Regions from separate parts of the Chryseobacterium sp. RU33C genome, predicted to be linked through region 1. Evidence: riboswitches for the same ligand, from Rfam matches in the RefSeq annotation. Region 1 holds a riboswitch; each other region holds the start of a gene.

Region 1 (10,726 bases):
CTGTTTCCATAATAATAATGAAAACGTTGCAGACTTTCTACAATCAGAAAGTTGATAGGAAACCAAATGGGTCCGCGCCAGTTGCTGTTTCCGCCAAACATGCGGCTGTCACTTTCTGCCGGCGTGTAGTAGACCATGTTTTCCTTTCCATGTACTGAGAATACAAACGGATTTTCTTCGTATACCTTAGACATGGCACGGATTCCGTAAGAACTCAGGAACTCATTTTCATCAAGCATTCTGGTCAATACCTTTGTCAGTCTGTTTTTGCGGAGTATACTCATCAGGTGTTTTCTTCCCTGTCCTTCTTCGTCCCAGTGGGAAACCAGCTTGGTGAGTTCCGGCTTATTTTTTAAGATCCATTCCATTCTGGTCCTGAAATTCGGCATCTTTTCCAATAAATGATGATCTACAATTTCAACGGCAAACATAGGGATTAAACCTACAATACTTCTTAGTTTTAAAGAAACACTGTCTCCGTTTCCGAGCTGTAGTACATCATAGAAAAATCCGTCTTCTTCATTCCAGAGACCTTTTGTGCCTTCACCCAGATTTTCCATCGCTTCAGCGATATAAAGATAATGTTCAAAAAATTTGATCGCCATATCTTCGTACACCTTGTAATATTGGGCAAGTTCCATCGCAATACGCATCATATTCAGTGCATACATCGCCATCCAGCTTGTTCCGTCTGCCTGTTCCAGATGCTGGCCATCCTTTAGTTCCATATTCCGGTCAAAAGCTCCGATATTATCGAGACCAAGGAAACCGCCACCAAAAATATTTTTCCCTTTTTTATCCTTCCGGTTCACCCACCATGTGAAATTAAGCAGCAATTTCTGGAAGACTTTTTCTAAAAATAATAAATCCGGCTTTCCGTTATTTTTTTCATCAATTTTAAAAACCCGGAAGCATGACCATGCATGTACAGGAGGGTTCACATCACTCATATTCCATTCATAGGCAGGAAGCTGTCCGTTGGGATGCATGTACCATTCTTTTGTAAGCAGCAAAAGCTGTCCCTTGGCAAATTCAGCATCAATGATGGAAAAAGGAACACAGTGAAATGCCAGATCCCATGTTGCATACCATGGATATTCCCATTTATCAGGCATAGAAATAATATCCTTATTATGGAGATGATTCCATTCTGTATTTCTTACATATTCGTTGAAATTTCTTGGTGCTTCAAAGTTGGGATCACCTTTCAGCCATTTTCCTATATTATAATGATAGAACTGTTTATTCCAGAGAAGTCCGGCAAAAGCCTGTCGCTGTACATTTCTTTCATCTTCGTTTACGGTGTCATTCTGAATTTCTTTATAAAATTCCTCAGCTTCAGCCTGCCGCGTATTGAAAATGGCATCAAAGTTTTCAAAAGGCTCATCGGTCTCTTCAGGGCATAATCTGAATTCAAAAACTTTTGATTCTCCGGCTCCGATAAGCTCATCAATCAGAAAAGAGGCTTTTGTTCCCCGCTTTTCGGGATTTACTGTATTCGTTTTATCAGTAATGAAATTATTGATTCCGTCTTTGAAATACATATTTTCAGGAGCAGGAGCTCCGTAAAGTTTAGACGTATTGGTTTCATTATCACAAAATACACTTTCTGAGTTTGAGTTCCTGGAATAGAATTTCTTGATCGAAATGCTGTCGTGTTCAATGTTAATACTTCCGTCGGGAGATGCATTGATTTCTCCCTTATACGTATTGTATCCCCATTTCCAGTTGTTTCTGAACCATACAGTCGGAGCTACCAGAATAGGAGCTTCATGCTGACTTCGATTGCATACTGTTATTCTGGCAAGAATATCATTGTGATCGGCTTTACAGTATTCAATGAAAATATCAAAATATTCATCATTATCGAAAATTCCGGTATCGAAAATCTCATATTCCGGTTGCTTTTTGCTGCGTCTTCCGTTTTCTGCAACAAGCTCATCGTAAGGAAATTCATTAATTGGATATTTATACACCATTTTCATATAGCTGTGAGTAGGCGTATTATCCAGATAATAAAAGATTTCTTTGATGTCTTCCCCATGGTTCCCCTGAGGATTGCTCAATCCGAAGAACCGTTCTTTTACCATTTTGTCCTTCTTGTTCCAGAACGAAAGAGCAAAACACAAAAGCTGCTTTACGTCAGAAATTCCGGCAATGCCTTCTTCACCCCAGCGGTAGGCATAGCTTTCGGCATTATTATGATTGGTAAAGTTCCAGGCATTCCCGTTCGGGCTATAATCTTCGCGTACATTTCCCCACTGCCGGTTACTTACATAAGGTCCCCAGTTTTTCCATTTGATATCTTGTAATCTATCTTTTTCGGCGGTCATATCTCATCATTTTTCCACACGAAGTTAGTTTTTTTGACAAGTAATTCCAATTTTTTTCATCTGAATAATTATTAATATAGTCTTGAAATGCTTGTGTTTAAGGGCTTTTTTAAATATTAAAATAATTTTTTTTTGAAATTAAAAGAAAAGAACTACCTTTGCATCATTCGTTCATTCAAATATTGAAAATGTTATCAAGAAAGGTTGAGGGATTAGACCCTATGAAACCTTAGCAACCCTTTGTGCAAGCAAAGAAGGTGCTACGTTCTACCAAAGTATTTTGGACAGATAACTTACTGAAGTTCTTTTCAGCCATTTCCTGTGGCATTTTCAATTGTATTAAAATTTAATAGAATTGAAAACAGAACTAAACTATATTAATCTTTCGTATCAAACAAATTCCCAAAAGGAATACCATATCCCGTTAAGCTATCAGCTTTTTGGGAAAGATCTGTTTACAGCCCCTGTCATTTTAATCAACCACGCCCTTACCGGAAACTCAAATGTATCCGGAGATAAAGGCTGGTGGAAACAGCTGGTAGGAGAAAACCAGATTGTTGATACTGATCAATACACTGTTCTGTGTTTCAATATACCCGGAAACGGATATGACGATTTTTTAATTGAAGACTATGAAGACTTCACCCCTTCAGATATTGCCGCAATATTTCTGAAAGGACTTGAAGCTTTACATATCAAAAATTTATATGCCATTATCGGAGGCTCTCTGGGAGGAGGGATTGCCTGGGAAATGCTTGCCAAGCAGCCGGATCTCGCAGAAATATTTATTCCCATAGCCTGTGATTACAGAACACACGACTGGCTTCATGCGCAGTGTCTGGTTCAGAAATTTTTATTGAATGATAAAGAAGAACCATTACAGAAAGCGAGAATTCATGCCATGCTGTGTTACAGAACTCCACAGTCACTCAATGACAGATTTCAAAACCAATATAATCAGGAAAAACAACGCCTGGAATCAGAAGACTGGTTGGTTTATCATGGTAATGCACTGAACGAAAGGTTTAGTTTAAAAGCATACAAGCTGATGAATCATCTCTTAATGAATATAAACGTTGCTGAAGAAGCACTGGAGAACATACAGGCACGAATGCACATGATCTCCGTAGATACAGACTTATTCTTCCCTGCTTCTGAAATCCGGATGTGTTTTGAAAACTTAAAAGAGAAAAATAAGGATGTTTCTTATCACGAGATCCAATCTATACACGGGCATGATGCCTTCCTAATGGAATATCAACAATTAAATAATATCATTAAAAACATTTTACAGAAGTAATGAAAAATGCTAACGAAATAAAATTTTTGAAGAACAGATCAATCGTCAAATTTGAAGGAGAAGATTTCCTGGGAGAAATCGGGATTGACGGACGTATTTTTAAAGCGCTTACTTTAGCGCGCATCAGTGTAGGTGTAATTTCTCAGCAGGCCGTAGAAAACGGAATTTCTATTCTGGTTCACGCCAATGATGCAGAAAAAGCAGTAGCCTGTCTTATTGATGAATTTGAAGAAGAAAGAAAATCAGGAAAAGTTTCCCAGATCTATAGTATCAATAATGTTTCTGTGATTGGTTTTGTAGCAGAAGATTTCAATAAAGTCTTTGCTGAGCTGGCAAGAAATAATGTTTTCCCATTGCTTTTAAATCAGGTGGCAGGAGAAAACAGAGTCAATATCGTAGTGACTTCTTCACAGGATGAAAAAACAAAAAATATCATAGAATCTGAAATTTTCAAAAAGCCAAAGACAGTTCATCTGGCTATCATTGGTCACGGAAACGTAGGAAAAACACTGATAGAACAAGTGCTTGAATCAGCAGAAGAAATTAAAAAACGTAAAAAAATTGATCTTAAAGTAGTCGCAGTAGCCAACTCTAAGAAAATTGCCTTCAACAAAAAAGGATTTGATGCCAATTGGAAAGATGAGGTTTTAACCGCAGAACATCCATCGAATGTAGAAGAACTGATTAATTTCTCGAACGAAAATCAACTGGAAAACCTGATCGTTGTAGATAACACAGCCAGCAAAGATTTTGTTAAAAACTATCATGCTTTGGCAGAAAACGGATTTGATCTCGTTTCTTCCAACAAAATTTTTAATACGCTTCCCATTGAGGAATACAGAAAACTAAGATATACGTTGAGCAAAAACAACAGACGTTATCTGTATGAAACCAATGTTGGTGCAGGTCTTCCGTTAATTGACACCATCAAATTATTACACCTTTCAGGAGAGAATATTACAAGAATTAAAGGCGTATTCTCAGGAACATTGAGCTATGTTTTTAATAATTTTTCTTTAAGAGATGATAAATTTTCAACCATCATCAACGAAGCTCTTGAAAAAGGATACACAGAACCGGATCCAAGAGAAGACTTATCAGGAAATGATGTAGCCAGAAAACTATTGATTCTTGCGAGAGAATTAGACTTAATCAATGAATTCGGAGATATCAATATCCAAAATCTGGTTCCGGAAAGCTTATTGGAGGTTTCAAAATCAGAATTCCTTTCAAGACTGGAAGAACTGGATGATGAATACCAGAATATAAAAGAAAATCAGGAATCTGGACACGTATTGAGATATGTAGGTGATCTGCACGGTGATCTGCAGACAGATAAAGGCGAGTTGGATGTGAAACTCATTTCAGTTCCTGCAACTTCCGCTTTAGGTCAGTTAAAAGGTTCAGATTCAATCTTTGAAATTTATACAGAAAGTTACGGAGAAAATCCAATTGTTATCATGGGAGCCGGAGCCGGAGCACAGGTAACGGCAAGAGGTGTATTCGGGGATATTTTAAGAGTAAGTGAAACAAAATAATATTTAATGTAACAATCTAATAATGTATCAGTTTACCAATAATTGGTGTCGTTATTCTGAGCAAAGCGAAGATTTTAATTGGTACATTGTCAGACTGCTATATTGGTAAATTAATTAAAACTATATGGAAAATTTTGAAACATCAGCAATAAGAACCCAGACGGAAAGATCTCAGTTTGATGAGCATTCTACACCATTATATCTTACTTCCAGTTTTATATTTCAGGATGCGGAAGATATGAGAGCCAGCTTTGCTGAAGAAAAACCTAAAAACCTATACAGCCGTTTCTCTAATCCCAACGTAACAGAGTTTACAGATAAAATTGCTAAAATGGAAGGCGCAGAAGCAGGATATGCCTTTGCAACGGGGATGGCTGCCATCTATTCTACATTTGCCGCATTGCTGAATGCCGGAGATCATATTGTAAGCTGTCAGTCTGTATTCGGGTCTACGCATACTTTGTTTACCAAGTATTTCCCGAAATGGAATATTGAAACCTCTTATTTCAAAGCTGGAGATGCGGAAAATGTTGAACAATACATTAAGCCCAATACAAAGATCTTATATCTTGAAACACCTACCAATCCGGCTATTGAAATTCTGGATCTTGAGTTTTTCGGACAGATCGCTAAAAAGCATAATCTTATTTTTATTGTAGATAACTGTTTTGCAACACCTTATCTTCAGCAGCCAATCAAATACGGTGCAGATATTGTGGTACACTCAGCTACGAAACTGATTGACGGGCAGGGAAGAGTTTTAGGAGGAATAGCTGTAGGAAAAGAAGACCTGATCAGAGAAATTTATCTTTTCGCAAGAAATACAGGACCTGCATTATCTCCTTTTAATGCGTGGGTATTATCCAAAAGTTTAGAAACATTGGCAATCCGTGTAGAAAAACACTGTGAAAATGCTTTGAAGGTGGCCGAATTTTTAGAAAGCCATCCTAATGTGGAATTAGTAAAATATCCATTCCTGAAATCCCATCCAAATTATGAAGTAGCCAAAAAGCAGATGAAGCTGGGAGGAAACATTGTAGCATTTGAAATAAAAGGAGGAATAGAAGGCGGAAGAAACTTTTTAGATAAGATACAAATGTGTTCGCTGTCTGCCAACTTAGGTGATACAAGAACGATCGTTACGCATCCGGCATCCACTACGCACTCCAAGCTTTCTGACGAAGAAAGAAATGAAGTAGGGATTACTGCAGGGTTGGTTCGTTGCTCAGTAGGGCTGGAAAATGTGGAGGATGTAATTGCAGATTTGAAGCAGGCTTTAGATTAGTTAATTGTTAACAGTTTATAAGAACTCAATGAATAGAGATTACACAGAATTAGCAATTTGGAGAGAAGGGAAAAAGTTGGTGCATTTAACTTATGCCCTTACTGCAAATTTTCCTAGAAAAGAGCTATTGGCTTTAACGGGTCCAATAAGAAGAATGGCAACTTCAGTTTCGTTGAATATAACGGAAGGAAGTAGAAGAGAGGCTTCTGAAGATACTTTACAGTTTCTGCATATTGCTGGAAAATCTCTCTGTAAACTGGAAACTCAATTCCATTTTGCTTCAGACCGGCATTATATTTCTAAAGAAGATTTTGAAATCATCAATAAACAAATCCTCTTATGCAAAAAACTGGTCAGCGGATTTATAAACTATTACAAATTGATAGAAAATGAAAAATTCAGAACAATTATATAAAGCGCTATCCGAAAGAATTTTGATTCTTGACGGTGCCATGGGAACCATGCTTCAGAGATACAAATTTGAAGAAGAAGACTATCGCGGGGAGCGTTTTAAAGACTGGGAACATCCTGTAAAAGGAAATAATGACCTGCTTTCTCTGACGCAGCCTCAGGCGATTGAAGAAGTTCACAAAAAATACCTGGAAGCAGGAGCAGACATCATTGAAACCAATACCTTTTCAGGAACTACCATTGCAATGGCAGATTATCATATGGAAGAACTGGTATATGAACTGAACTATGAGTCAGCAAAAATTGCCAGAAAAGCCTGTGATGAGTATACCGCGAAAAATCCGGACAAACCGAGATTCGTAGCCGGATCTATAGGACCAACAAACAGAACAGCTAGTTTAAGCCCTGACGTTAATGATCCAGGATACAGAGCCATCACTTTTGAAGAGCTGAGAGTGGCATACAAACAGCAGTGTGAAGCTTTGCTGGACGGAGGTTCAGATATCCTTCTGGTAGAAACCATCTTTGATACCCTGAATGCAAAAGCTGCCTTATTTGCGATTGATGAATTACAGGACGAAAGAGGAATAAAAATTCCAATCATGGTTTCAGGAACGATTACGGATGCTTCCGGAAGAACATTAAGTGGGCAGACGGCAGAAGCTTTCCTGATTTCGGTTTCCCACCTGAATTTATTAAGTGTAGGTTTTAACTGCGCGTTGGGAGCAGATCAGCTGACTCCTTATCTTGAAACACTGGCTCATAATTCAGAATTCTATGTCTCAGCATACCCGAATGCCGGTTTACCGAATGCCTTCGGAAAATATGATGAAACTCCCGAAGATATGGCAAGGCAGATCAAAGAATATGTGGAAAAAGGACTGATCAACATTATCGGAGGATGCTGCGGAACAACTCCGGAGCACATCAAAGCAATTGCTGACCTGGTAGATCAGTATTCACCAAGGAAAGCTGGGAATTTGCTAAAGAATATTATTTAGCATATGGGAAATTTTCAGTGACTGCAGCTTTAAGTAAGCATAGGGATTTATTGAGGCAGAATGCCAATAACGCCTACTATATTTTAGAAGAATAAAATGAAGTATTTAAGATTATCAGGCCTTGAGCCTCTTATCATAACCCCGGAAAGTAATTTTATCAATGTTGGTGAAAGGACCAATGTTGCCGGTTCCAAAAAATTTTTAAGACTCATTAAAGAGGAGAAATTCTCTGAAGCATTAGATATTGCCCGCCATCAGGTAGAAGGAGGTGCCCAGATTCTGGATGTCAATTTTGATGATGGTTTGATTGATGGAAAAGCTTCCATGATCAAATTCCTGAACTTAATTGCCTCCGAACCGGATATCGCAAGAATCCCAATCATGGTAGACTCTTCCAAATGGGAAATCCTGGAAGCTGGTCTTCAGGTAGCTCAGGGAAAATGTGTCGTGAATTCTATCAGCTTAAAAGAAGGCGAGGAAGAATTTATAAAACATGCCAAAGCTATTAAAAGATATGGAGCAGCAGTCATTGTTATGGCATTTGATGAGGTAGGGCAGGCTGACAGTTTTGAACGAAGAATTGAAATTTCAAAACGTTCCTATGATATTATGGTCAATCAGATTGGTTTCCCTGCAGAAGATATCATTTTCGACTTAAATATCTTTCCGGTGGCAACAGGAATGGATGAGCACAGAAGAAATGCCATCGACTTTATTGAAGCGACACGCTGGGTAAGACAAAATCTTCCTTATGCATCCGTAAGTGGGGGAGTGAGCAACGTCTCCTTCTCTTTCCGTGGAAATGATACCGTAAGAGAAGCCATGCACTCGGTATTCCTTTATCACGCCATTCAGGCAGGAATGAATATTGGTATTGTAAATCCTGCGATGCTGGAAGTGTATGATGAAATCAATAAAGAATTGCTGGAGCTGGTAGAAGATGTCATTCTGGATAAACGAGAAGATGCTACAGAAAGACTTCTCGACTATTCAGAAAAGCACAAGTCTGTAAAGAAAGAAAAGACCGAAGATCTGGAATGGCGAAACAATCCATTACAGGAAAGAATTACCCACGCTTTGGTAAAAGGGATTGATCGTTTTATCGAAGAAGATGTAGAAGAAGCAAGACAATTGGCTGCAAAACCGCTTCATGTGATCGAAATTAATCTGATGACCGGAATGGGAGTCGTAGGGGATTTATTCGGAAGCGGGAAAATGTTCTTACCTCAGGTAGTGAAATCTGCGAGAGTAATGAAAAAAGCAGTGGCCTATTTACAACCTTACATTGAAGCAGAAAAAGACGGCTCGAAACCTGCCAATGGAAAAATATTAATGGCAACGGTAAAAGGAGACGTTCATGATATCGGTAAAAATATTGTGAGTGTTGTTTTGGGTTGCAACAACTATGAAATCGTAGACCTCGGTGTGATGGTTCCCGCTGAAAAGATTATCCAGACCGCTATTGCAGAAAAAGTAGATGTTATTGGATTAAGCGGACTGATTACACCAAGCTTGGATGAAATGGTATATATCGCTTCAGAATTAGAAAGACAAAATTTAGATTTTCCTTTGCTGATAGGTGGTGCAACAACTTCAAAAGCACATACCGCAGTGAAAATCGATTTAAAATATAAAAACGCTGTTGTTCACGTAAATGATGCTTCCCGAGCTGTAAACGTAGTAAGTTCATTGTTGGGCGACAGGAATAAAGAATATGTTTCAGATTTAAAGAATGACTATTCCGATTTCAGAGAAAAGTTCCTGAACAGGCAGGTAGATAAAGATTATGTTTCCATTGAAGAAGCAAGACAAAATAATTTTAAAATTGACTGGGAAAATGAAGAAATTTTCACACCCAATAATCTTGGAATAAAGGTAATAGAAAATCAGGATCTGAGAGAACTTCTTCCTTTTATCGACTGGTCTCCGTTCTTCAGAAGCTGGGATCTTCATGGGAAATACCCGAATATCTTAGAAGATGAGGTTGTAGGAGCTCAGGCAAAAGAACTGTTCAAAGATGCTCAGGTAATTCTGAAGAGAATTCTTGATGAGAAACTTTTAACAGCAAAAGCCATCTTCGGAATCTTTAAAGCCAATTCCAATGTATCTGATGATATCCTGATTTTTGATGAAAATAATAATGAACTGGCCAAGTTTTTAACCTTAAGACAGCAGGCTCAGAGATCAAAAGGCAAAGATTATCTGGCGCTAAGTGATTTCATCGCTCCTCAAAGTTCAGGTAAAACCGATTATGTAGGAGCATTTTGTGTGACCACAGGTTTCGGAACTGATGAATTGGCAGAAGAATATGAAAAAGCCAATGATGATTACAATGCCATCATGGTGAAAGCTCTGGCAGACCGTTTTGCAGAAGCCTATGCAGAATTTTTGCATAAAAAAGTACGAACAGAATATTGGGGATATGCCAATCAGGAAAACTTAAGCAACGAAGAGCTTATTGCCGAAAAATATAAAGGAATCCGTCCCGCCCCAGGTTATCCGGCTTGCCCTGATCATTTGGAAAAGAAAACCATCTGGGATTTATTAAAAGTAGAAGAAAATACAGGCGTTTTCCTTACAGAAAGCCTTGCCATGTTCCCAACAGCATCCGTTTCCGGATATTATTTCGGAAGCCCGCATGCCAAATATTTCGGATTAGGAAAAATTACAGAAGACCAGCTTGAAGATTATGCAGAAAGAAGAGGTTGTAGCATTCAGGAAGCGAAAAAATGGTTATCACCCAATTTAGCAGATTAATATTGACATGAAGATAACAGAACACATTAAAAATGCAAATGGAAAAACTTTATTCTCCTTAGAAGTTGTTCCGCCACAGAAGGGAATCGGGATTGAAGATC
Region 2 (10,726 bases), on a different contig from region 1:
GGCTACCGATAATGACAGATTTGTTGCCTATAACCTTTTGCAGAATGCTGCAGTAGCTGTAGAGGGAGCTCTTCCTTCATGTCAGGATACAGGTACAGCTATTGTAATGGGAAAAAAAGGAGAAAATGTTTATACAGGAGTAGATGATGGTGAATATCTAAGTAAGGGGATCTTCAATACCTATCAGAAAAGAAACCTAAGATATTCCCAGGTGGTTCCTTTGACGATGTTTGATGAGAAAAATTCAGGATCTAACCTTCCTGCACAGATTGATATCTATGCTAAAAAAGGAGATTACTACGAATTTTTATTCTTAACAAAAGGTGGAGGTTCTGCCAACAAAACATTTTTGTATCAAAAGACAAAATCTTTACTGAACGAAAAATCTCTTGAAGAATTCATCAAAGAAAAGATTTCAGACCTTGGTACGGCTGCATGCCCGCCTTACCACTTAGCATTGGTAATCGGAGGAACTTCAGCAGAAGCCAATCTTGCAGCTGTTAAAAAAGCATCAGCAAAATATTATGACAATCTTCCTACAGAAGGAAATGAAGCCGGACAGGCTTTCAGAGACCTTGAATGGGAAGCAAAAGTTCAGAAAATCTGCCAGGAAAGTGCCATCGGAGCACAGTTTGGAGGAAAATATCTTACGCATGACGTAAGAGTAATCAGACTTCCAAGACACGCAGCATCCTGTCCTGTAGGAATGGGAGTTTCTTGTTCTGCAGACAGAAATATCAAAGGGAAAATCACAAAAGAAGGGATTTTCCTTGAGCAATTGGAACAGAATCCGAAAAGATTCTTACCTGATACTCCTCCACACCTGGAAGAAGCTGTTGAAATTAACCTTAACAAGCCAATGCCGGAAATTCTTGCTGAACTTTCCAAATATCCGATCAAAACAAGATTAAAACTGAACGGAACATTAATCGTAGCAAGAGATATCGCTCACGCAAAAATTAAAGAAATTATCGACAGCGGGAAACCAATGCCGGAATATTTCAAAAACCACCCAATTTATTACGCAGGGCCTGCAAAAACTCCGGAAGGAATGGCTTCAGGAAGTTTCGGACCTACTACTGCCGGAAGAATGGATGTTTACGTAGACGAATTCCAAAGCCATGGCGGAAGTATGATCATGCTGGCAAAAGGAAACAGAAGTAAAGATGTTACCAATGCCTGCGGAAAATACGGAGGTTTCTATCTTGGATCTATCGGAGGGCCGGCCGCTATCCTTGCCAAAGACAATATTGTATCTGTAGATGTTGTAGACTTCCCTGAATTAGGAATGGAAGCCGTAAGAAAAATTGAAGTAAAAGACTTCCCTGCATTCATCATTACCGATGATAAAGGCAACGATTTCTTCGCAGATCTTGCCCACTAATTAGTTTAAAATTAAAATAAATAACAAAATAGAACGCTGATCTTTTGTGTAAAAAGGAAAAAAGTTCTATTTTTGCCTAAAATCTTTAAGAGAATGATAACGATATTATCAGCATTTTGGCCGTTCTACCAGTTCCTTTGGACTATATTCTTCATTACTATGTTCTTAGTAGGATTCTGGTGTATTTTCATGTTCTTCGGATTAGTAATCCCAATGTGGCTAACTGAAGGTTTGAAAGAGTATTTCGGAAAAGTAAAGCCTTTCGACCCTGAAGATATCAGAAGAAAGCTTATTTCTGAGCAGGAAGGTGTAGAAGTTATCTATAGCGAGCCTAAAGGAAACGGACCTTTCCTTCACGATCACGGACATCATCATTAATTGATTGTCATTGCTTTTTCACCTGAATTCTGAAAAAGTAATATCAAAGCAAAACAACATATATAAACCGCTTAAGCAATTAAGCGGTTTTTCTATTTATTATTTCTCAGACTTTCCGGAGATATTCGAATTTGTTTTTGAAGGGCCGCGTAAAGTTTTTTTTCTTCTGTAAATGAAATATTTGATGTACAGCGATGAAAATACTCGTTATGAAGAAAAATTTATACTATATTCGATAAAAAATAATAAATGAAAAAGTTTTATTCTGTTGTTTTTCTGCTGATTACATTGAGTGTTTTCGGGCAGATCAATTATACGATTTCTCCCAATCCATTCAATGAATCTGATGCTGTTACGCTTACGGTTCCGGGAGATCAGATTGACGAATCTGCATGGGGAGTTTCCAATAATGCCATTTACATCTGGACATGGTCGTTTGATACCAATTATCAGAATAGTCAGGATTGTCCTACCAATGGAAGCTGGAACAATTCCAATGACCTGAATAAGCTGAATTATAATGCGGTAACAGACAGTTATTCACTTACTTTTACTCCCACAGCTTTTTTTGGAAGAACAGGGATCGGAAGGTTTGGTTTTTTATTAAAAGATAAGACGGGATCACACCAGACTTTACCTGATATTTTTGTAAACGTAGGTACTTTAAGCTTAACGCTTACAAATCCATTAGTAAACAGCCTCACTTCGGTTCCTGTAGGAAATTCCATTACTATTACTGCTACAACCAGTACCAATGCAACATTTCAGTTAAAAGCAAACGGAACTGTTATCAATTCTACAACAACTCCTTCACAATCTTATTCTTACAGTTATACAGTCACTCAGGATGCCAGTATGGAACTTGTGGCAACACAGGGAACCAATTCCAAGGCTGCGGCATTCATTGTGCAGGTTCCAAGAAATGTAGTGTCCCAGTCAATACCAAACTGGATAAGGCAGGGAATTAATTATGATCCGGCAGATCCTACCAGGGTGGGATTGGCTTTATATGCTCCGGGGAAAAGTTTTGTACATGTTATAGGAAGTTTCAATAACTGGACGGTGAATGATACATATCTGATGAATAAAGATACCACAAATCCTGATCTGTACTGGATTGAGCTCAATGGAATTACCCCTCAGCAGCTCAATACTTTCCAATACAGAACCAATGATTTAAGAAAAGTAGCAGACCCCTATTCGCCGCAAATCTTATCTTCCTATGATGATCCATGGATTTCGGCTTCTACCTATCCAAACTTGCCTGCATTTCCTGCCGGACAGGGCTTTGAAGTGTCAACATTTAAAACAGGTCAGACCGCTTATAACTGGCAGGTTACCAATTTTCAAAGACCTGCGAAACAGGATCTTGTAGTCTATGAATTACTATTGAGAGACTTTACACAGGAAAAGAACTGGCAGTCATTGATCGATAAAATTGCTTATTTAAAAAACTTAAAAATCAATGCCATAGAATTAATGCCCATCATGGAATTTGATGGAAATCTTTCATGGGGATACAATACTTCCTTCCATTATGCATTGGACAAAGCCTATGGTACTCCCGAAAAATTCAAAGAATTTGTAGATCTATGCCATCAGAACGGAATTGCAGTCATTCTGGATGTAGCATTTAATCACGCTACAGGACGTTCTCCTCTGGTAAGACTCTGGAATGTAGATCCGGATGGCGATGGCTATGGCGATGTTGCGGCCAACAATCCTTACTTCAATCAGGTTCCGAAACATTCATACAACGTATTTAATGATTTTAACCATACAAGCCTTTCAACGCAATATTACGTTGAGAGATGTCTTGAGCAATGGCTGACTGAATATCACATAGACGGATTCCGCTGGGATTTGACAAAAGGATTTACACAAAGCTGTTCCGAAAATGATGAAGCCTGTACCAATGCCTATCAGCAGGACAGAGTGGATATTATGAAGCATTACGCAGACAGGCAATGGGCTATTGATCCCAACTCTTATATGATCTTTGAACATTTGGGAACAGATGCGGAAGAACAGCAATGGGCCAACTACAGAATAGCAGAAGGAAAAGGTGTTATGCTTTGGAATAAGCAGACAGATCCTTACAATCAGAATACGATGGGATATAAGGAAAACAGCAACTACGACCGTATGAATCACAGTCTTCACGGCTTCACCAATATGAGTGCCGTAGGTTATGGAGAAAGCCATGATGAAGAGAGACTGATGTTTAAAAATCTTGCCTATGGTGCTATAAACGGAAGTTACAATGTGAAAGACCTGAATACCGCTCTTGAAAGAATGAAAACCTTCGGGGCAACTTTCTTTACTATTCCAGGTCCGAAAATGATCTGGCAGTTTGGAGAATTAGGATATGAATTCAGCATCAACAGATGCGCAAACGGTACCATAGACAACGGATGCAGAACCGATGAAAAACCCGTGGCATTCACTTTAGGATATGATACCAATGCGAACAGAAAGGCTGTTTATGATACATGGGCTAAAATCATCAATATCAGAAATACCTATCCGGTTTTTAAATCTAAAACCTACAGTATAGAATCCAATAACCTTACGAATGATCCTAATGGTCTCATTACAAGAATTTATGTGTACGATGCAGCTATTACTACAGGAATAAAGAATGTTGTCGTATTGGCTAATTATACTACTTCCGCACAGAATGTCGTGCCTTATTTTCCTTACACAGGTCAATGGCAGAATCTGATGGACAACAGTATTTCAAATGTAGCCTCCACAACAGCTCCAATCACTTTACAACCTGGAGAATTCAGAATCTTTGGAAATTATGCGGGCGCTTTGTCAACTGTAGATACCAATGCAGTCAACAAGCTATCCCTTCAGATTGCAGATAATCCGGTTCGGAACGGAATCGCTAAACTCATTTTCAGTAAAGCAAAAAACGGAGAGATTTCAATTTTTGATATGACGGGTAAAAAACTGGATACTTTCAAACTGGATAAAGAGAATGGAGCTTATAATATGAAGGTTAATTATCCGGCAGGAACGTATCTTGTACAGCTGAAATCAGATACAGGAATAGCCATTCAAAAGATGATGATTCAATAAGCTAAAACATAGAATAATAATAAAGGCAAATTTGCAGATCAGCAGATTTGCCTTTTTTTGTAAGTTCAGAAAAATAGTCTACTTTTGCAGTAGATTTATCAAGAAAGGTGGAGGGATTTGGCCCGGAGAAACCTTAGCAACCTGCACGGTTCCAGAGTGTAAAGGTGCTAATTCCAACCCTTTGGGGGAGATAAGTGAAGTCAATACTCTATATGAATTCCATTTCTTGAAGTCTTGTGTATCTGCGGAAAGATCCGTCAGGTACGTATTATTAATTGGCAGGAATAACATGAAAAAATTAATCACAGCTGTACTATTGCTTGGAGCAATTCTCGTAGCTGCTCAGGAAAGTGAGGAAAAAGGAAAACAGATCGAAGATATCATCATCGTCGGAAACCGAAATGTTAAAAGAACAAAGCTGGAAACGCCGGTTCCTGTAGATGTTATCAATATCGACAAGATCCAGAGAAGTTCTCCGCAAATGACCGCCCAGGATCTCCTGAATTATGTGATCCCTTCATTTAATGCAGTGAGACAGTCTGCTTCTGATGGTACCGAACATATTGACCCTGTTACTTTAAGAGGGATGGGTCCTGATCAGGTTTTAGTATTGCTTAACGGAAAAAGAAGACATACTACTTCTTTGGTGAATTATCAGAATACCGTCGGAAATGGCTCTGTAGGAACAGATTTGAGCACTATTCCGGTTATTGCTATTGACCGGATTGAAGTCCTGAGAGACGGAGCCGCCGCACAATATGGCTCTGATGCTATTGCGGGAGTCATCAATATTATTCTTAAGAAAAATGCAGGAGCTTCGGCAAGTCTTACCTACGGATTAACCGGAAGAAATGATGGAGATACTTACCAGGCAGGAGTTAACTATGGAACTTCATTAGGAAAAAAAGACGGTTATATTAATCTTTCCCTGCAATTAAGCCACAGAGGAAAAACCACAAGAACGCAAAATCACGATCTGGATATTTTCGGAGATAATTTCGCTTATGAATTTGCAGGTGACGCTGAAGCCGTAAAAGCTGCCAGGGCTGCAGATGATGCAGAAATTGAAAAAAGAGGATTAACGCGCGACGATTTTAATTTTCAGATCGGAGATGCCCAGATCAGACAGGGACAGTTGTTTTTCAATTCAGAATACCCTTTTAATGATAATTTTAAACTCTATTCTTTCGGAGGTTTCAGTATTAAAGAAGGAGAAGGGTTTGGTTTCAGAAGACTTCCCAGTGAAAAGTCTAATGTGGCTTCATCCATTTACCCGAATGGTTTTCAGGCAATTCTTGGATCTCAGGTATATGATATTTCTTATGCTGTAGGAGCAAAATATAATGTTAATGACTGGCTATTCGATGTAAGTAATACATTCGGGAGCAATACCTTCAATTATAATGTAAGCCATACCAATAATGCTTCTCTGGGAGCAAAATCACCAACAGATTTTTATGCCGGAGCACACAGCTTCCTTCAGAATACGGTGAATCTTGATGTTTCCAAAAATATAAACCGCTTCAATATTGCTTTCGGTGGTGAATTCAGGTTTGAGCAATACCAGATCAAAGCGGGTGACGAAGCATCTTATACTCAATATGACGTCAGTGGAAACGTTGCCACTGAAGGATCTACAGTGTTGGGAGCAGGCGGATCTCAATCCTTTATCGGATTTTCTCCCAACAATGCACTAAAAAAAGACAGACATTCCACCGCGGTATATGCAGATATTTCTTATGATTTAGATAAAAAACTCAATATTGATGCCGCTGCCAGGTTTGAAAATTATTCGGATTTCGGAAATACCTTGAATGGAAAACTTGCGCTACGATATGAGTTTGTAAAAAATTATGCAATAAGGGCAGCGGTAGGAACAGGCTTCAGAGCGCCTTCCCTTCAGCAGCAGTATTTCAATAATTCCTATGCGGATATTTCTACTTCCGGTTCAAAGATTGTGACCAAAGGAATATTCAGCAACGATAGCGAAGCCGCTAAAATTCTGGGATTTGATAAACTCAAACAGGAAACCTCAGTCAATGCAAGTGCAGGATTTACTCTGAAGCCATTTAATAAGTTGACTGTTTCCATAGATGGATACTGGATCAAAGTAAAGGACAGAATTGTGATCACCAGCAATATTACAGATCCAAGATTAGATCAGTTTAAGGTAGAAAGCGGAAGGTTCTTCGCCAATGCTATTGATACAGAAACGAAAGGAGTAGATATAGTGCTATCCTATGACTGGATTCTCGGGAATGGAAAATTAAATATGAATCTTGCCGGAAACTATACGGAAACTAAAATTACAGACTTTCATTTTCCTGAAAACTTAGGAACACCTCAGGATCAGTTTTTTGGCCCGGATCAGATCAATATCATTGAAACTCTGTCTCCAAAAACAAAAGCTTCATTAGTATTAAATTATGGAATCGGGAAATTCAGTTTTCTCGTAAGAAATACCTATTTTGGTAAAGTAATAAGAGATGGTTATCCTTTTGGAGACGTGCAGGAGTTTTCTCCAAAAGTTGTAACAGACATCAGCGTTGGGTATGATATCAACAAAAATATCAATTTTACCGTAGGTGCCAACAATGTATTTGATGTCTTCCCGGACCGTCAGATTTATAAAAATTCATATTATGGAGTATTCAAATATGCGCCGGTGCAGATGGGAACTTTGGGGAATTATTTCTTCGGAAGGCTTAATTTTAACTTTTAATCATTAAATGAGTACTGCCTCACATCAGATTGGCTGGAAAACAGCCGCAGCCATTGTCGTTTCCAATATGATCGGAACCGGAATTTTTACCACCCTGGGATTTCAGCTTTCTGATATTACCAATACCTACAGCATTTTCCTGCTGTGGAGTATCGGAGGAGTACTCGCTTTGTTCGGAGCTTTTTGTTACGCAGAACTGGGTTCCCATTTTAAAGGAAACGGAGGCGATTTTATTTATCTCAAAGAAACCTATCATCCCATATTCGGATATCTCATAAGCTGGATTTCACTCATCATAGGATTTTCCTCTCCCGTAGCGCTGGCAGCTTTGGCTATGTCAAAATATCTTTCGGTATTTGATTATAGCTTCGGAAACGGTTTTGCGATAGCTGTGATCTTTCTGGTTGCGGCCGCACTTTCATTTAGCTTGAAAACATCCAGCAGGTTTCATAACTTTTTTACCTTCATTAAGATAGCTTTTATTATTGTACTGGTTATTCTTGGAGTAGGGATTTCAAATTCACCACAGATGGGCAATAGTCTTAATTTCAGTGACAGCTGGCAGAATGAGATTATGCTTCCTGCCTTTGCGACTTCCCTGGTATTTGTGACCTATTCCTACACTGGCTGGAATTCCGCATCCTATATCGCCGGAGAAATAAAAGATGTTCAGAAAAACCTCCCCAAATCACTCATCATAGGAACTGTTTTTGTGACGGTAAGCTATATTCTGGTGAATTATATTATGCTGAAACACGCACCTGTCAATCAGCTGGCAGGAAAAGAAGATGTGATGGGAGAAGCAGCGGTCAATATGCTGGGGCCGGCTTTCGGAAAGATTGTCAATATTTTTATTGCCCTGCAGCTGGTGGCAACCATAAGCGGATACTTGTGGGTAGGCTCAAGATTAACACAGGCTTTTGCAAAACATACCAACATCTGGGAACCCTTATCTGCAGGAAACGAAAAAGGAATTCCGGTAAAAGCTGTTTTTACCCATGCCGTGATTGCAGCCATCATTATTTTAACGGGAAGCTTTAAAGAAATTTTTGTGTATACTGCTTTTATTTTACAGCTTTTCGCAAGTCTTGCAATCTCAACGGTTTTCTTCCTGAAGAAAAAAGACAGGAAAATCTTTAAATCTAATGCTTTTCATATTTTTCCGGCTGTTTTTCTGTTATTCAGTATGTATATCCTTTATTTTACATTCATTCATAATCCTAAAGAAAGCCTGATAGGATTAGGAATTATTGCAGTAGGAATTATTTTATATGTAATAGACAGAAGACTCTCCAAAAGATCTTAGAGTCTGAATTCAATATCATACACCATTTTATAATTAAGTTTTTCGCCTATCCCTTTTATTGATAATAGCTTCGACAGGCTCAGTCTGACAATGCTCAAAAATTTGGGTTGGTATTCGGCTTGTCACCCTGAGCCTCTGGAAGGGTTTTCAATAAGAAAACCTTTGTTAATCATTAATCTCTAGTATTGATTAAAAGGATAAGTCAGAAAGTTTTTTTGACTGTTTGTCCTTTTACCCCTAATGCTCAAAAATTTATGATGATTCGGAATTTTAATTTTGAATTAATAATCCTTATCTTTGCACCCACAAAATTTCTACAATGTCTAAATCATTAATTCCAAAATTAGAAGCTATAAAACAAAGATATAATGAGGTGGCAGACCTTATTATACAGCCTGATGTCATTTCAGACCAAAAAAGATATTCTTCTTTGAACAAAGAATATAGTGATTTGGGAAAAATTGTAAGAGTTTATGACCAGTACAAAGGCGCTTTGGACAGTATCGCAGAATCTGAAGAAATCATTGCAGATGGTTCAGACAGAGATCTGGTAGATCTGGCTAAAGAAGAAAAAATGGAAGCTCAGGCTAAACTTCCGGGATTGGAAGAAGAGCTGAAAGTATTGCTGATCCCTAAAGATCCTGCCGATGACAAAAACGTTATCGTAGAATTACGTGCCGGAACAGGAGGTGATGAGGCAGCTATCTTCGTGGAAGATATCTACAGAATGTATACCATGTATTTCAAAACAAAAGGATGGAGACATGAAGTGACAGATTCTAATGAAGCTGCAAAAGGGTACAAAGAACTGATCATGAAAGTGGAAGGAGAGGGTGTTTACGGAATCATGAAGTTTGAATCAGGAGTTCACCGTGTGCAGCGTGTACCTGAAACAGAATCTCAGGGAAGAGTACACACTTCCGCCATTACCGTTGCTGTTCTTCCTGAAGCTGAAGAAGTAGATTTCGAACTGAATCCTGCAGATATTGAAATGCAGACTTCCCGTTCAGGAGGTGCCGGAGGTCAGAACGTAAACAAAGTTGAAACGAAAGTTCAGCTTACCCACAAGCCTTCAGGACTTGTTGTGGTTTGCCAGCAGGCTCGTTCTCAGCTCGCTAACCGTGAGTTGGCAATGGAAATGCTGAGAACAAAATTATACGATATCGAATTGCAAAAAGTACAGGGAGATATTGCAGCACAGCGTAAGTCTATGGTGTCTACAGGAGACCGTTCTGCAAAAATTAAAACCTACAATTACCCGCAAGGTAGAGTTACAGATCACAGAATCAATAAGTCTATGTACAACCTTGACGCCTATATGAATGGTGATATTTCTGAAATGATTGATGCAGTAATCATGGCAGAAAATGCAGAGAAGATGAAAGGGGAAGAAGAGAATTATTAAAATTACAATCAATAAAAACAAAGCCTCTGACTTTTCAGGGGCTTTGTTTTTTCCAATAACAAAACAAAATATTAACTATGAAAAACTACAAAATTATTTTCCTGCTGCTGCTTACCGTGATGGGACAGCAGCTGATGGCGCAGACAGAAGTAAAAAAACCTAAAGAAGCCTTTGAACTCTTCTTTGGAACTTTTGTGAATAATGATGACACAGCATTGAATAAACTTAATGATTATTTAAAACCTACAGTAGACGGACAGACTGCCTATCAGGTGGATTTTAAAGAAACTTCACAGGAAATGATCAATGGCAGTGTAGATAATTTTCTCGCTGCTTTCCCTAAATCTACGGCCGCAGATTGTAAAAAAGAAGCTGAAGATTATTTCAAAGCTATGTTTGGAAACTTTAAAACCGGAAAACTTACCGTTAAAGACGTAAAAGTAG
Region 3 (10,726 bases), on a different contig from region 1:
ACTCATACTGATACTGTTGCAGAAACTGCTAATCCAAAAGCAAAAATGGATTCCGGGAACGAAAAATCAACAACTGCTTCCAATGTTGCAGCAGGTGATGATTATGTAACCTATACAGTTCAGCAGGGTGATACAGTATTCTCTATCGTTAACAAATTCGGTGTTTCTATTGATGAGCTTATTGCTCTTAACCCGGATCTTTCACATGGTTTGAAAACCGGAATGGTTTTAAAAATTAAAAAGCAGGATGCTGCATACGTAAAGAAAAACGGTGATGCTTTAAGTGTTATCTTAATGCTTCCTTTCGGATACAGTACCAACGAAACTCAGTATAGAGCAATGGCTCTTGATTTTTTGACAGGAGCTAAACTTGCCATTGAAAGAAATGCAAGAGGAGGACAAAAACTGGATATTAAAGTGGTAGATTCTGGAAATGAAGCTTCATTCAAAAACTCTTTAACACAGATCAATCCTGATAATACAGACCTTATCATAGGGCCTTTCTTTAAATCCAATGTAATTGATGTTCTTGATTTTACCAAAAATCAGAAAATTCCGGTTGTAGCACCATTTGCCAACTCTCCGGAACTCTATAACTACAGTAATCTTATTATTGTTGAGACCAACAATCAGACCTATGCTGATAAGATTGTAGAAGAGGTAAAAGGAATTTATTCAGATCAGAAAATATATATAGTGGCAGATGCTAAAAAAGAAAATGCCAATTATATCAAAGCCGGACTTGAAAAAGCGGTGAAAAATCCTAATATCATTATTGTTAATTCCCCGGCAGATATTCAGCCGGATCAGAATATGATGACAGGACAGTCTGCACCGGTTATTGCCATTTTAGCAAATGATGATAATGCTGCTGGAGATGCTTTTGCCAACAGAATGATCGCTATTTCTAAAGAAGTTCAGGGAATAAAAGCATTCAGTATGTTCTATTCTCCGGTTTTTGAGAAGAGAGTAGACGAACTGAGCCAGGCAAGTCTGGTATATCTGATGGATAGAAAGATTAATACGGACGGAAATTTTGAAAAAGAAATTCTGGCTGCTTATAAAAGCAAATACTGTAAAACTCCACCAAAATATGCAATCGTAGGTTTTGATGTTGTTAATGACATGTTAACAAGAGAAAATAAAAAAGGAGAGATCTTTAAACAGATGAATAAAGTTCAGACTCAGCTTGCTACCAAATTTGAGTTTGTAAAATCTAAAGCTAATGGTGCTTATGTAAATACCGGTTATAGAGTAATCAGGTTAGTGCCTTAAATGATTTATAGCTGTTTAAAAGAATATTATTAACATTATAGTTATATTTGCATAATATTTAATTCAATACATGAAAGCACTTGTATTTCCAGGGCAGGGATCTCAGTTCGTAGGAATGGGAAAAGAATTGTATGATTCTAGAAAAGATATTAAAGATCTGATGGAATCTGCCAATGAAATTTTAGGTTTCGACATTCTTTCCATTATGTTTAACGGTACGGATGCGGATCTTAAGAAAACAGAGGTTACCCAGCCTTCAATATTTATACATTCAGTAGCAGCATTAAAAGCCGTAAATGGTCTTGGTGCTGAAATGGTTGCAGGACACTCTTTAGGAGAGTTTTCAGCTTTGGTTGCCAACGGAGTCTTATCCTTTGATGACGGTTTGAAATTAGTTTCTGAAAGAGCAAAGGCTATGCAGGAAGCTTGCAATGCCAATCCAAGTTCTATGGCAGCTATCTTAGGTTTAGAAGATGCTAAGGTTGAAGAAATCTGTGCACAGATCAACGGAATTGTTGTTCCTGCCAACTATAACTGTCCGGGACAATTGGTAATTTCCGGAGAAACCCCCGCAGTAGAAGAAGCTTGCGCAAAACTGAAAGAAGCAGGAGCTAAAAGAGCATTGTTATTGCCAGTAAACGGAGCTTTCCATTCACCATTGATGCAGCCTGCACAGGAAAGACTGGCCGCGGCTATCGAAAAAACAAAATTCAGAAAAGCAACAATTCCTGTATACCAGAATATCACGACTACAGCGGTAACAAATCCCGATGAGATCAAACAAAACCTGATCGCTCAGCTTACCGGTCCTGTAAAATGGACACAGTCTGTTCAGAATATGATTAAAGACGGTGCATCAAACTTCGTAGAAGTAGGGCCAGGAAAAACCCTTCAGGGATTGATCAAAAAAATTGACGGATCTGTAGAAGCAACTTCTGCAATCTAATAAAAATATGAACGCGATATTTTCACCGGGCAAGCTTATGCTTACTTCAGAATATTTCGCTTTAGATGGAGCTCTTGTCTTAGCGGTACCTACCAGGCTGGGACAAGAGTTTTTCTTTGAAGAAAAAGAAGATGGAAAATCTCTTATTTTTTGGGAAGCTTATCATCAGAATACATTATGGTTAAAAGCTGTCATAGATTATAAAAACTGGCAGATTCTGGAAACCAATATTCCATCAAGTGCTGAATTCATTACCAAAACACTACAAAATGTTCAGCAGTTTTCTAGCAGTAAATTCAAAGCAGACCTTACTTATCATTTAAAAACCAATCTTCAGTTTCCGGCGGATTATGGGCTTGGTAGCAGTTCCACCCTGATGAACAATCTGGCAGAATGGGCAGAGGTTGATCCTTTTTATCTTAATACTATCAGCTTAGGTGGCAGTGGATACGATATTGCTGTAGCTAAAGAAAAATCTGCAGTTCTGTTCCAGAGTAAACCTGAGATAAAATATGAGAAGGTAGATTTCAGTCCATCCTTTAAAAATGAACTGATTTTTATCCATTTAAATCAGAAACAGGATAGTAGAGAGGGAATCAACTTATACAAGTCCAAAAAGAAGTCTCCGGAATTGGTAGATGAATTTTCAGATCTCACAAAAAAAATATTGTTATGCAATGAATTGGAAAAATTTTCCGAATTAATGATGATTCATGAGCATAAAATTGCAAATTTTCTTGAAATTCTCACAGTTAAAGAAAAATTATTCTCAGATTGCCCTTTATTTGTCAAAAGTTTAGGTGCATGGGGTGGAGATTTTGTAATGAGTGCCAAATTTGGGGACTATAAGAACTATTTTTGGGAGAAAGGTTTTTCCACTGTTTTAGAATGGGAAAACATAATTAACTTATAATCAAGTAATTGCAATCCTTTTTTTTTATTTGTCATTCTGACTTATATCAGTATATTTAAACCACCTTTAACAAATAATTAATATTATTTTTGTTGAAGTCAATAAAGAAATAGAAAATATAAGTAAAATGAAAAACACTAAAATCATCCAGGATTTAGAGAAATTAGGGATTAAAGGAAACTATGAAGTAGTGTATAATCCTTCTTATGAAGAATTATATCAGGCTGAAGTTTCTCCTGAAAATCAGGGGTTTGAGCAAGCTGAGCTTACGGAATCTGGCGCAGTATCGGTAAAAACAGGAATTTTCACAGGTCGTTCACCTAAAGACAGATATATTGTTCAGGATGATGTTACAAGAGATACAATTTTCTGGGATGGTAAAGTAAACCTACCTACAACAGCAGAAATTTTCGGGTCTTGTAAAGAACTAGTGCTGAACCAGCTTGCTGAATCTAAAAAGATTTATGTAGTAGATACATTCTGCGGAACGAATGCAGATACGAGACTTAAAGTAAGATTTATCGTTGAAGTAGCATGGCAGGCGCATTTTGTTACTAATATGTTCATTCGTCCTTCTCACTACGAACTTGAAAACTACGGTGAGCCGGATTTCACTGTAATCAACGGATCAAAAACAACAAACCCGAACTGGGAAGCTCAGGGATTAAACTCTGAAAACTTCATTATGTTCAACCTTACTGAAAAACTACAGATCATTGGAGGTACCTGGTACGGAGGTGAAATGAAAAAAGGAATGTTTGCCATGATGAACTATTACCTTCCGTTAAAAGGTATGGCTTCCATGCATTGTTCTGCGAACGTTGGAGAGAAAGGTGATGTTGCTTTATTCTTTGGTCTTTCTGGAACAGGTAAAACTACTTTATCAGCAGATCCTAAAAGATACCTTATCGGTGACGATGAGCACGGATGGGATAACAACGGAGTATTCAACTATGAGGGAGGATGCTATGCTAAAGTGATTGACTTATCTGAAGAAAAAGAACCGGATATCTTCGCTGCCATCAAAAGAGATGCACTTCTTGAAAACGTTGTTATTAACAATGGAGTAGCAGATTATACAGACGGTTCAATCACTGAGAACACAAGAGTTTCTTATCCAATATATCATATCAACAAAATTGTATTGCCTTCTAAAGCAGGTCATGCCAAGAAGATTGTATACCTTTCAGCAGATGCATTCGGAGTACTTCCTCCGGTTTCTATCCTGAATGAAGATCAGGCTCAGTACCACTTCCTTTGCGGGTATACATCAAAATTAGCCGGAACGGAAAGAGGTATTACAGAACCTGAACCATCTTTCTCCCCTGCATTTGGGGAAGCATTCCTTACATTACACCCAACAATGTATTCTAAAACATTGATCGGTAAAATGCAGGAACACGGTGCAAAAGCTTATTTGGTAAATACAGGCTGGAACGGTACAGGAAAGAGAATTTCGCTTAAAGATACCAGAGCAATCATTGACGCAATCATTGATGGATCTATTGATAATGCTCCTAAAGCTCAGGTTCCAATTATGAATCTTGAAATTCCTACTGAATTACCAAACGTTTCTGCAGGTATTTTAGATCCTAGAGATACCTATGAAAATGCTTCGGTATGGGAAGAAAAAGCAAAAGATCTTGCTTCAAGATATATCAAGAATTTTGAACAGTACTGTGATACTGAAGAAGGTAAGAAGTTAGTAGCTTCAGGACCTCAATTACAGGAACAAACTATTTAATAGTTAACCATAAACGTACAAAAGCCTCATCAATGATGAGGCTTTTGTATTTTATTTCTCAAAATTTAATAGATTTTTGCAGCAGTGCAACTACTGACATATGTTTTTTTTCTATAATTATCTGTGAAAATCTGTGCCATCTGTGGGAAAATAAACGACTGAATTATTTCAGACTCAATAAAGCCAATCTATACCCATCCATTCCAAAGCCAGATAAAACGGCATCCGTATTAGCGGCTGTTACAGACTTCTGTCGGAATTCTTCTCTTTTGTAGATATTGCTGATGTGAACTTCTACTTTGGGCTTACGAATATTTTTTAAACAATCAGCAATTGCATAGGAATAATGGGTGAAAGCTCCGGGATTGATCACTACCGCATCAAAATCATCCTCCTGAAGTCTGTTGATAAGCTCACCTTCAATATTAGACTGGTAATATTGTAATTCATAAGCCTGAAACTCGGATCTTAAATTTTCCAAATAACTTTCCATAGAAACATTTCCATAGATTTCCGGTTCTCTTGTGCCTAACAGATTGAGGTTAGGGCCATTGATGATCAAAACTTTCATGGCATAAAATTAAAAAGTTTTTTCAATAAATCACACAAAATTAAGGTATACTGAATTTTCATGCTATTGAATTATTGACAATGATATTTGTCATGTTTGAATAAATGATAAGGTCTGCAACTTCTTATTGTAGTGGGTTTTATTAAAAATTTATGTTAATTATTAAAAAATTATCATGAAAAATAAATAAGTCTACTTGTTTTGTAGACTAAAAGTTTTTAGCTTTGCAATCATATTTCGATCGGCTTATAAAGAAAGATGGAGGGAACTGACCCTGTGAAATCTTAACAACCTACCTCGTGGGGCAAGGTGTTACATTCAGCCTTTTAAGGAAAAATAAGCATTTGGTTTGTCGTATTTATCGATGCCCTTTGCTGACTTTTCTGCAAAGGGTAAAATTTTAATATATGATAAATAAAATTGATTATGATTAGCAAAAATTTATTCAATTCTAAAGCATGGATACCTCCGGTTGCTGCTTTTTTTCTGGGAATAACCAGCATCAATGCACAGAATTCCATGCCGAAAAAAGATAGCCTTCATGAAAAGGAACTTGATGAGGTAGTAGTGGTAGCGTACGGAAAAGCAAAAAGAAACAGCTATACCGGTTCTGTAGCTACAATTTCCAGCGATAAAATCAATAACAGACCAGTTACGAATATTACCAAAGCACTGGAAGGACAGGTTGCCGGAATTCAAACTACCAGTGCATCGGGACAGCCCGGCGCAGTTTCTACCATCCGTATCAGAGGAATTGGCTCAATCAGTGCTTCCAGTGATCCTTTATACGTAGTGGACGGGATTCCTTTTGACGGAAACCTGAACTCCATTAGCCCAAGCGATATTGAATCTATAAGTGTTTTGAAAGACGCTACAGCAAGTGCTTTGTATGGTTCAAGAGGAGCAAACGGGATTATTATCATCACTACAAAATCAGGGAAAAAAGGAGAAGCCAGAGTTAATTTTAATATCAGTCAGGGATTCTCAGGAAGAGCTGTCAAAGATTATGAACAGGTAAACACAGATCAATACTTTCAATTATATTGGGAAGCATTAAGAAACGGATATCAGTCTGGCAAAGTTTCTTCTCAGCAGGCTGCACAAATGGCAACTGATAATCTTGTTTCGACCCTTGGAATTAATCCATATGGCACTGCTTATCCAAAACCGGTAGGAACAGATGGGAAATTATTACCTGGTGCATCGCCGCTTTGGAATGATGACTGGAGAGATATTTTACAGAGAGTAGCTTCAAGGAATCAGGTGGATCTTGATATCAGCGGAGGAAGTGATAAAAGCAATTACTTCTTTTCACTGGGATATCTGGATGATAAAGGGATGGCGATTGAATCCGGTTTTAAAAGATATAATACCCGATTAAAAATCAATTCCGAAGTGAAAAAATGGCTTAATGTTGGAGTAAACCTGAATTATACAAACAGTATTCAGCAGGCGCCTACTTCTTCGGATTCCAAGGCGAGTAACATCATCAACGCAGCAAGATTTATTCCTTCATTCTATCCTTATTATGAAAGAAATGCAGATGGTACTTATATTTTGGATGCTGATGGAAACCCGGTTTATGATTTTGGAAAATACAGGCCTACGAATGCGCTTCAGAATCAGAATGCCGCTGCAACACTGCCTTTAGACAAAAACGAAAACAAAGAAGATAACTTCTCCGGAAAAGGATTCATGGAATTCACTTTCTTGCCGGAGTTGAAATTCAAGACCAGCTTCTCTGTGGATTTAGTGAATTATAACGGACATTATTACTCAAATCCATTATTGGGGCAAGGCGCTGAAATTGGAGGTTCGGTAACGAAAACAAATACCAGAACACTTTCTTATACAACCAGCAATATTCTGACGTATGATAAAAAGTTTGGAAAGCACCATGTAAATGCTTTAGCAGGACACGAGTTTTATAAATACGATTATCAGACCATTTCAGGAACGAGAAGCCAGTTTTCACTTCCTTATTATTATGAACCGGATGCTGCTTCTCTGCTGGGAAGCTTCAGTGGGAACAGCAATAAATTAAGCTTATTGAGTTTCCTTGGAAAAGTAGAGTATGACTACAATAATACTTACTTTTTATCTGCATCGGGAAGAGCAGACAGTTCTTCGAGATTTGCGAAAGATAACAGATGGGGGAGATTCTGGTCAGTAGGAGGTTCATGGAAAATTTCGAACGAGGAATTTATTAAAAGCCTGAATGTTTTCAATCAATTGACATTGCGTGCCAGCTACGGAGGTCAGGGGAATGATAAATTACTTAGACCTAATGGGCAGCCGCTTTATTATGCGTATCAGGAGCTTTATAGATTTATAAGCCTTGGCGGAGAGCCGGGAACAACCCTTGAAAAGACTTCTACCAATAATGTGAAATGGGAAACCAACCTTAATTTAAATGTAGGATTGGAATTCTCCATTCTGAATAACAGGATTAAAGGGAATATCGAATATTTTAAAAGAAAAAGCCAGGATCTTCTGTTTAATATGCCGGTTGCACCATCATTGGGAATCAGTGATTATCCTGCGAATATCGGAACCATCCAGAATACAGGATTTGAATTTTCATTATTTACAACACCTATTAAGAATGATGATTTTCAATGGAATGTAGATGTGAACCTAAGTACTTTAAACAACAAAGTAACCAAATTACCCGGAGGTTCTCTTGTGGTAGGAACTAAATTGCTGACAGTAGGAGGTTCTTTATATGATTTCTTTATTCCGGAATGGGTTGGTGTGGATCCAGGCAATGGAAAACCCTTATGGAAAACTGTTACTACCAATGCCAGCGGAAACTCAGTGGAAGGAACAACTTCGGAATATTCAAAAGCTACAAAACTATTACAAGGTTCTGCATTACCTAAGCTGACAGGTGGAATCAGTACAAGCATCACCTATAAGAATTTTGATTTTTCAGGATTGCTGACATTTAAAATCGGAGGAAAAATTTTAGATACCGATTATACTTCCATCATGCATAACGGAAGTGCAGGAGGGCGCGCATGGAGTGCTGAAATATTGAACAGATGGACACCGGAAAATCCTTATACAGACGTTCCGGGATTGAGTACAACAACGAATAACTGGACCTCAACTTCTTCAAGATTCCTTTACTCCGGAACGTATGCAAGGCTTAAAAATCTAAGTTTAGGATATACACTTCCTGAGGATTATTTTGAGAAAATCGGATTGAAGAAGTTCAGAATTTATATCCAGGCAGAAAACCTCCTGACCTTCTATAAACACAAAGGAATGGATCCTGAACAGGCTTTGGACGGAACAACGTATTACAGATATCCTGCGATGAGAACCATCACTTTTGGTCTTCAGGCAACTCTTTAACCTTTAAAAATTGAAACAATGAAAAAATTAAAATACATATCATTTGCACTTATCGGGTTTTTGTCATTGACAAGCTGTGAAAATGATCTGGACACAGCTCCGACTGATCAGGCCAACAGCGTGGAGGTTTTCAAAACAGCTGAAAGTGCAGAAACTGTTGTAAATGGTACCTGGGCAAAGTTTAATAACGATGGAACAACCTATGCCAATATCGGTTATTCTACTGTTCTAAGAGCCAGTGATGCCATGGGAAGTGATGTGGCCGTATTGACCAATAAATATGGTTTTAGTTCTACTTATGCCTTTACAGAAATGGTGAACAGTACAGCTAGCCGCCCGCTGTTTATATGGTCTTTATTGTATTCCACTATCAATAATATGAATAATGTGATTACAAGAATTGATGGAACGGAAGGAAGTCAGGAGAAAAAGAATCAGGTGAAAGGACAGGCAAAAGCATTACGTGCTTTCTGCTACCTTAATCTGGCGAGCTTCTATCAGTTCAGCTATCTGAAAGACAAATCAGCATTGACAGCCCCGATTTATACTGAACCTTCCACAACAAGCACGGTAGGGAAGAAGAGAGCAAGTCTTGAAGAAATCTATACTCTGATTAAAAGTGATCTTACGCATGCTGATAACCTGTTGAAAAGTTATACAAGAAACAATAAAGATAAAATCAACCGTTCTGTTGTGAATGGACTTCTGGCCAGAACTTATCTGAATACTGGTGAATGGAGCAAAGCTTCAGCATCTGCAAAAATTGCAAGAGAAGGATTTCCACTGATGGCTCCGGAGAAATATAAAGATGGCTTTAATGATATCAACAATGCTGAATGGATCTGGGGACACGGGCAGACTCAGGAGCAATCGGATGCGAGTTATGCTTTCCATTATCTGGATGTGTCTTCATCGGGAAGTTATTATTACAGTTTTATGGCAGACCCTTATTTTAAGGATCTTTTTGATACTAATGACATCAGATCCCAGTTGTTTTCATGGGACGGGCAAAAAGGAAGAGAAGGTTTGCTGAGGTATGCCAAGTTTAAGTTTAAGCCAACCCTTATTGCTGATATTGTCTACATGAGGGCTGCAGAAATGTATTTGATTGAAGCAGAAGCAGAAGCCAGAAGCGGAAATGTTTCTCAGGCAGTCGCAGTATTGAATCAATTGAAATTAGCGAGAAATGCCAATATTTACAATGGTTCATTAGCGCAGAATGCGGTAGTAAATGCAGTTCTGATTGAAAGAAGAAAAGAATTGTTCGGAGAAGGATTCTCGCTTTCAGATATTATCAGAACGCAGGGTACAGTAGTAAGAAAACCATTTGTAGATGCAGATGGTAAACCGATAAAAGTTCAGATAACCACACCTGACGGTACCGTGAAAACCGTAGACGGTAAAGGGCATTCTGTGCTTGATTTCCCGGATAAATCTGCTTTTACACCCAACAGTAATTATTATTTATTCATTATTCCACAAAGAGAATCTGAAAACAACCCGAACTTATAAGAGGACATACTTATAATTAGATTTGATTTTTAGCCACTGCTTTTGCGGTGGTTTTTGTTTTTAAAGTTATTTTCATAAGTCATTGAAAAATATCCTTTCCAAAACCAATTATTCCAATTTGCGGCTTGTTGACCTGCTTTACTTATTGTTTCCAAAATTAAAGATTTCGCTATTTTATGGATAAATTTTTTCTTTTCTCAAAAACAGAAACTAAACCTTCATTAAAAATAATTTTATTATTTTCTATTTTACCTTTAGTTATATATCTTGTATACCAATTTTTTGAATCTGGAGAATTTCCAAATTGTTCAAGTTGAATATTATTATTTTTTATTTTATATTTTCCTCCATAATAAACAGAATTTTTTCCTCTATGCTCATCAAATTTCCCAAATGCCAAAAGTG

Evidence for each region. A riboswitch is a leader RNA that binds a small molecule or an ion and turns the genes downstream of it on or off. The one in region 1 is predicted to bind S-adenosylmethionine.
Region 2: linked by a shared signal. The riboswitch ahead of BW946_RS06405 (TonB-dependent receptor plug domain-containing protein) and the one ahead of BW946_RS14950 (alpha/beta fold hydrolase) in region 1 are both predicted to bind S-adenosylmethionine.
Region 3: linked by a shared signal. The riboswitch ahead of BW946_RS09420 (SusC/RagA family TonB-linked outer membrane protein) and the one ahead of BW946_RS14950 (alpha/beta fold hydrolase) in region 1 are both predicted to bind S-adenosylmethionine.

The regions. Positions count from the first base shown of each region.
Region 1 covers NZ_FTMT01000018.1:6,757-17,482, reverse strand. The annotation lists gene BW946_RS14955 (MGH1-like glycoside hydrolase domain-containing protein) at 1-2,333, opposite strand, end outside; SAM riboswitch class I at 2,522-2,628, shown strand; gene BW946_RS14950 (alpha/beta fold hydrolase) at 2,689-3,633, shown strand; gene BW946_RS14945 (ACT domain-containing protein) at 3,633-5,171, shown strand; gene BW946_RS14940 (O-succinylhomoserine sulfhydrylase) at 5,296-6,456, shown strand; gene BW946_RS14935 (four helix bundle protein) at 6,485-6,871, shown strand; gene BW946_RS14930 (homocysteine S-methyltransferase family protein) at 6,846-7,868, shown strand; gene metH (methionine synthase) at 7,965-10,625, shown strand; gene metF (methylenetetrahydrofolate reductase [NAD(P)H]) at 10,633-10,726, shown strand, end outside.
Region 2 covers NZ_FTMT01000005.1:58,711-69,436, forward strand. The annotation lists gene BW946_RS06390 (fumarate hydratase) at 1-1,384, shown strand, start outside; gene BW946_RS06395 (hypothetical protein) at 1,478-1,762, shown strand; gene BW946_RS06400 (alpha-amylase family glycosyl hydrolase) at 2,012-4,849, shown strand; SAM riboswitch class I at 4,942-5,046, shown strand; gene BW946_RS06405 (TonB-dependent receptor plug domain-containing protein) at 5,139-7,571, shown strand; gene BW946_RS06410 (APC family permease) at 7,579-8,877, shown strand; gene prfA (peptide chain release factor 1) at 9,197-10,282, shown strand; gene BW946_RS06420 (hypothetical protein) at 10,360-10,726, shown strand, end outside.
Region 3 covers NZ_FTMT01000009.1:27,754-38,479, reverse strand. The annotation lists gene BW946_RS09445 (LysM peptidoglycan-binding domain-containing protein) at 1-1,275, shown strand, start outside; gene fabD (ACP S-malonyltransferase) at 1,346-2,221, shown strand; gene BW946_RS09435 (GYDIA family GHMP kinase) at 2,229-3,134, shown strand; gene pckA (phosphoenolpyruvate carboxykinase (ATP)) at 3,262-4,878, shown strand; gene BW946_RS09425 (type II 3-dehydroquinate dehydratase) at 5,042-5,449, opposite strand; SAM riboswitch class I at 5,693-5,792, shown strand; gene BW946_RS09420 (SusC/RagA family TonB-linked outer membrane protein) at 5,876-8,809, shown strand; gene BW946_RS09415 (RagB/SusD family nutrient uptake outer membrane protein) at 8,828-10,321, shown strand; gene BW946_RS09410 (hypothetical protein) at 10,491-10,726, opposite strand, start outside.